2 regions of the Paenibacillus sp. J31P13 genome follow, and region 2 is predicted to be linked to the other one. Evidence: riboswitches for the same ligand, from Rfam matches in the RefSeq annotation. Region 2 holds a riboswitch; the other holds the start of a gene.
What was found. A riboswitch is a leader RNA that binds a small molecule or an ion and turns the genes downstream of it on or off. The one in region 2 is predicted to bind cyclic di-GMP.

Region 1 (3,352 bases), on a different contig from region 2:
AATGATCTTTAGGCCGCCCACAGGTGCAATCAATAGCGTAGAAGGACAAATCATATCGGCTGCAGGCTACCATACGATTGCCAACTTTGACGTTGATCCGAATGATTGGAATCGAAGCAAGACCGCAGATCAAATCGTTAAGGCGATCACCGAGCAGACGAAGAGCGGGAGTATTATTTTGCTGCATATGCTGGATGATCTGCACACGATTGAGGCTCTTCCCAAGGCTATTGAAAATCTGAAGCGGGATGGATATACGTTTGTAAGGGTAAGCGATTTATTGGATCTTAAATAGATGCTTGCTCTCCTAAGCCAATAGCAGAGTTTACTCTTATCATGGCATCCTATTGTTGACCGTTTTTTTCATGATGCAATAACCAGCTCTTACGTGTTAAGCCGCCCCCGTAGCCACCCAAATCACCATTGGCGTTAATGACTCTATGACAAGGAATCATAATGGCCAGCTGATTGGCGCCATTGGCTTGAGCCACTGCGCGAAAGGCAGTTGGCTTGCCTAGGCTTACAGCGAGGTCTGAATAGGAGCGGGTCTCCCCTGGCGGTATTTTCATTAATTGTTCCCATACGCTTTTTTGAAAGGGAGATCCTATTAAAGCGATTTGCGTCTTAAACACGGTTAATTTGCCTTTGAAATACTGGTAAAGTTCATTTTCAATGGATTTAATCGATTCCGTTATTCCAGGGATAATGGCTGATTTCGTTCTCTTTCTAAGCCGCTCTACCTCGCGTTCTAGACCTCTACGATCTACAAACTCTAAGAGATAAATTGCAGCCTCATCGCCAATGGCAATCATCGGTCCAAGCGGGGTATCGATCCAAGATGCTTTTAGCACCTGACTATTCTCTAGCAAAGTAGGCGCTGCCCCCATGATTCGGGAAAAAGCGTCCCTGAACCCACTGCTGGATTCATATCCGGTTGATAGCTGCGTATCAATGATTGTTTTGCCAGCTCTAATATTCTTCAAAGCAAGCCCCATGCGGCGAGCGCGTGCGTATTCAACAAATGTCATACCGAATCGTTTTTTGAATTGACGACGTGCCGTTGATTCGTCAACAGAAAGATTTTTGAAATCTTGTCCTTTCCATCGTTTTTCAGGGTCTTTCTCTACTGCTTCCACAAGCAGACGAACCATTTCCGAGACATGATTAGGATGGGATAACGGACGACATCGCTGACATGGCCGATAAGAAGCCAGCAGCGCTTGCTGTGCGGTCTCATAAAATTCGCAGTTTTCGAACTTAGGCTTTCGTGCCGGACAAGTTGGTCGGCAGAATACACCGGTTGTTTTCACTCCTACATAAAAGACGCCTTCATATTCCGTGTTCTTTTCTAATAAAGCTTTGTAGTATTGTTCATTACGCTCGACAGGTATCATGCTTGCACCCTCTAAACTTGGATTATGCTCCTATTATAGCCCCTCTTACGGCAGGCCGTAGCCGAAAATCAGGCATCTATTTTTTTATGTATTTGCGGCTGCTGATACGCTTAAGATCCAGTTTCCCCAATATTAGTTTTAAGTACTAACATCATGCTTGAGAAGGGTGACTATAGGCCAGTCTTATATAGGATTTAGGTAATAGAAACGCTTAACAAGGTGAAAATCTCCATTCTTAATTACCTATCCTACTATGCTACCAAGTGTTCATGTAATAAGGGGCTTCGGTATGTTACTGTTTGTAATGTATTTAAAACTTAATAGGCAAACCTATGGAAATGTAGGGACGCAAAGCTAAAGGGACTAAGGTTGTAAAACGATGTCAGCCAGCTGCCAAAGAGTGTATTTTGCTTTTTGTTATGTAAGGTTTCATAAAAGTGAAGTCTTTATTTTTATGTAAATTTTATACACAATCAGGCTACTCTTATGGGTAGTTTTTTTTGCGTTGGTCATAATCGTAACTATCAGGAGGAAGAAAGTATGAGGAAGATAATCGCAGTCGCTACAACTGCAGCAATGTTGGTCAGTTTTTCAAGTGAGACAGGTTATGTTTTAGCAAGTGAAGTACAAAATGCAAATGCAGTGAAAACGGTATTAGAAAGCCAAGTGATTACATCAGATATCGCCTCGGTTGCTCCTTTTGATTTATACGGTAAAGACCTTTTAGCCGCTTATAACGAAGTGTTTAAAATGACCCGAGCAAATATTAAATCGATAACGAATAATGGCGGCAACTATTCCGGTTCTGCAATTGATAAAGCGATTGATGGCGATATGAGTACCCACTGGGAAACAGGTAAGCCTAATACGTCAACATTTACGAATGAAGTTATCATTCATTTAAATGATGAGACTACATTAAATAGAATCGTGTATGCTGCTAGACAATCAGGTGCGAAAGGTAAAGGATTTGCACAAGAGTTTGATATTTATAGCTCAAGTACAGATGAAGGCGATAACTTTACGCTAGTATCCTCTGGCGAATATAAAGGCTCTACTGGAGATGTCGTTGAAATAAAGTTTGCACCAACAGCATTCAAGAGAATGAAATTTGTATTCAAAAAAGCCAATCAAGATTGGGCCAGCGCCGCAGAATTTTCATTTTATAAAGAAGATTCCGCAACAGATAAGATGAAGAGCCTGTTTACGGATAACACCTTTAGTCAAGTGAGCGCAGCATTCAACACAGAAGAAAAAATAACGGCATTAGAAAATGAAGTGAAGTCTCATCCTCTTTACGCACAATTTAAAGCAGATATTGAGAACGCGAAGATCCTTCTAGAAAATCACCAAATAGAGGAGTCAGCAGCTAAGGTTTCTAAATTAAAAGGCTATGGTACCGAGTATGAAAGTGCTTATAGCGCGGCTTACAGAATGCCTAATTCTAATGTGTCGAGGGTTACAACAAACGGCGGAAGCTACTCAGGCACGAAGCCTGAATATATGCTGGATGATCTGCCAAATACACATTGGGAAACAAATAGAAATAATGACGCTTCTTTTACGAATGAGGTTGTATTTGAATTGGAAACAGCGGAAGTGCTGGATAGAGTTTCTTTCCTTGCAAGAGATAATAGAAAAGGATTCCCAGAGGCATTTGAAATCTATGCATCCCAGACGAGCAAAGGCGATACGTTTCAACTCGTTTCCAGCGGTACAGCGGCGAGTACGAATGATTTTCTGGAATTCAAATTCGAGCCTACAACGTTTAAAAGATTAAAATTCAAATTCACGCAGGCTAACATCAACAGACCATTCGCAGCAGAATTTAGATTTTATAAAGAGGATCCCGTAAGTGAAGCGGTAAGTCGCCTATTTACAGATGGGACTATGAGCGCGGTTATCCCCGAGTTCAATAGTGCTGCAAAAATCAATGTGTTAGAGGAATCAGCTAGAAC
Region 2 (3,352 bases):
GGAAGCAGATCCATTGCAAAACAAAATCTCGAATGAGAGTCCGGTTGGTAAAGCGATCTTGGGCAAAAAAATTGGCACAATCGTTGAAGTTAACGTTCCAGTGGGCATCATTCAATACAAAATTCTCGACATCAAAAAATAAGATTTGCTATGCATGATTCAAAAAGCTTCCTTGTAGGAAGCTTTTTGAACGTTTACAATATAAGAATACATGATTGTGATCAATCAATGAGAATATTAAGCTGCAAAGCGAGCTGTTTTCGTCAGAACGCCAAAAGAAGGCGACAGCTATTTATGCTTGCGGAACGTGTCAAGGAGATGAAGAAGTGGAAAATCAGAATAATGAACAACAAGAGCTTAGTGAGCTTTTGCAAATTCGTAGAGACAAACTGGACGAGCTTCGCGGTCTAGGAATTGATCCATTTGGACGTAAATTCGAACGGACGCATCAAGCGAAAGAAATCGTACAAGCTCATGAAGCTGCAAGTAAAGCAGAGCTGGAAGAGCAAGAAATTAAGGTGAGCATTGCCGGACGTATTATGCAAAAGCGCGGTATGGGTAAAGCGGGCTTTGCTACGATTCAAGATTTGAGCGGCAGAGTTCAAATTTATGTTCGTAAGGATACCGTTGAGGAGCATAAGTTTGCGGCCTTCGATTTGCTTGATATCGGTGATATCATTGGAGTGAACGGTGTTGTATTCAAAACAAATACAGGCGAGGTCTCGGTTAAGGCTCTTGATATCGAGATACTAACGAAATCGCTGCTTCCATTGCCGGATAAGTATCACGGTCTGAAGGATGTCGAACTTCGCTATCGCCAACGTTATGTTGACCTTATTGTGAATCCGGATGTCCAACAAACGTTCATTACTCGTTCGAAGATCATTCAGTCTATGCGTCGCTACCTAGACTCCCGTGACTACCTAGAGGTAGAAACGCCAACCTTGCATTCTATTGCAGGCGGAGCGGCAGCACGTCCTTTCGAAACGCATCATAATGCGCTAGATATGAAGCTCTACATGCGTATCGCGATCGAGCTTCACTTGAAACGGTTGATCGTAGGCGGTCTAGAGAAGGTTTATGAGATTGGACGCGTATACCGTAATGAAGGTATTTCGACTCGTCATAATCCAGAGTTTACGATGATTGAGCTTTATGAGGCATATGCTGATTACAAGGATATTATGGAATTGACTGAAAATCTTATCGCCCACATCGCGCAAGAAGTGCTTGGTACTACGAAAATTACGTATCAAGGTCAAGATGTCGACCTGACTCCGCAATGGCGCCGTGTCAGCATGGTTGAGATTGTTAAAGAGATTACAGGCGTAGACTTTGGCGTAGAGATGAGCGACGAGGAAGCACATCGTTTGGCAAAAGAACATAAGGTCGGTGTTGAGCCGCATATGACATTTGGTCATATTTTGAATGCATTCTTCGAGCAATTCTGTGAGCACACATTGATTCAACCTACATTTGTAACGGGTCACCCTGTTGCGATTTCGCCGCTAGCTAAGAAAAGCGATGCTGATCCGCGCTTCACAGATCGGTTTGAGCTCTTTATCGTGGCGCGTGAACATGCGAATGCATTTACTGAGCTGAATGATCCAATCGATCAACGCGAGCGTTTTGAGTCACAGCTAGTAGAGCGTGAGCATGGTAACGATGAAGCGCATGAGATGGACGAGGATTTCTTGCGTGCCTTAGAATATGGTATGCCTCCAACAGGCGGACTAGGCATCGGCGTTGACCGTCTGGTTATGCTGCTTACTAACGCCCCTTCAATTCGCGATATTCTGTTGTTCCCGCATATGAGAGAACAGCGCTCTGGTGAATAAGAACAAATAGGACTGTTAGGCTATCGGAGCCTGACAGTCTTTTTTTATTTTGGCACAGCACGGGAAATAGATGCATGAAGCCTTATAAACTACCAAATTATGGCGCATTATTTGCCAAATTATATTGATTTTGTAGATTTATATGATAAAGTAAAATTAACAAAGCGATACACGATAATGGCAAACCTGTCGAAAGATAGGGACGCAAAACTAGAGGGCCTTCCGTTAGATGGCAGCCAGTTACCGAATGGACAAGCTTTTTTTGTTTATTAGGGTATAATCCCAATGATGAAGAACTTTATACGATAATGGCAAACCTATCGAAAGGTAGGGACGCAAAGCTAAAGGGCCTTCTATAAGATGGCAGCCTGGCCGCCGAAGGGAGTTTTTTATATGCGTAAGTTTGTACTATTAGTGGCAGCAGCAGTTATTCTTTTGCTATCTATTAATGTAACATCAGCTCAAGCGGATGCAGCAGTAGCCTGGTTAAATACAGATAACTTGAATAATGGTGTTGTTTCGGTGCAATATGCGGTTAATGCTAAAGTGAAAACGAAGCTGATGATTGCAAAGGGCACAACCAATTATACCTATAACCTATCTGCCGATAAAAAAGATGAAGGATTCGCGTTGCAGCTCGGTAACGGTGAGTATACGATTACACTGTTGGAAAATACGACTGCAAATAAATTCAAGGTAGTGAACCAACAAAAAGTTACACTTAATATGAAGAACAGTAATACGGTCTATTTAAACTCGGTTCAAAATATCGCTTGGACAAGCAATAGCGATGCAATCATAAAAGCGAAGGAACTTATCAAAAACAAAAAGACCGATACAGATAAAGTAAAAGCAATTTACGACTACATAATTAGTAACATCAATTACGATAATCAACTGGCTGCTAAAGTGCCGACGGATTACATACCGAGCATTGATCGTACTTTCCAACTGAAAAAAGATATCTGTTACGGTTACGCTTCATTATTTGCAGCTATGCTTCGAAGTAGCGGCATTCCGACGAAGCTTCTTATGGGCGATAGCGAATACGTAGATACCTATCATGCGTGGAATGAAGTTTATTTAAATGGTAAATGGGTAACGATTGATACGACAGTTGATGCGGGCTTAAAGAACAGCAATAAGAAGACGGAGTTTATAAAGGATGCTTCGAAATATACAGTAAAGAAACAATATTAATGAATATAAACAGAAACGAGCCCCGTATTTACATGCGGGGCTCGTTTTTTCTACTATAATAAGAATGATTATTATAGAAAATAGGCGATATTTATGATATAAATGCATGTATGAAAGTTATTTTGAAAAAGTGCTTGCATTCATTTGGCCCACGTGATATATTATTTGAGTCGCCGCTGAAACACACGGCGCACACGAGAAAAACAAGCAACAAAGATTGCTCTTTGAAAACTGAACAACGAGTAACAAACTGCCTCGCAAATCCTTCGGGATGAGCGAAAAAGCGATAAAAGTTTTTGAGCAAGTCAAACACC

Region 1: another riboswitch for cyclic di-GMP. It lies ahead of AC0YOD_RS16410 (NPCBM/NEW2 domain-containing protein); the one in region 2 lies ahead of AC0YOD_RS27665 (transglutaminase family protein).

The regions. Positions count from the first base shown of each region.
Region 1 covers NZ_JBWDNR010000004.1:486,464-489,815, reverse strand. The annotation lists gene AC0YOD_RS16420 (polysaccharide deacetylase family protein) at 1-295, shown strand, start outside; gene AC0YOD_RS16415 (bifunctional transcriptional activator/DNA repair enzyme AdaA) at 345-1,394, opposite strand; cyclic di-GMP riboswitch class I at 1,708-1,792, shown strand; gene AC0YOD_RS16410 (NPCBM/NEW2 domain-containing protein) at 1,935-3,352, shown strand, end outside.
Region 2 covers NZ_JBWDNR010000016.1:75,441-78,792, forward strand. The annotation lists gene greA (transcription elongation factor GreA) at 1-142, shown strand, start outside; gene lysS (lysine--tRNA ligase) at 327-1,838, shown strand; cyclic di-GMP riboswitch class I at 2,008-2,086, shown strand; cyclic di-GMP riboswitch class I at 2,139-2,218, shown strand; gene AC0YOD_RS27665 (transglutaminase family protein) at 2,232-3,038, shown strand; partial or broken gene AC0YOD_RS27670 (hypothetical protein) at 3,130-3,352, opposite strand, start outside.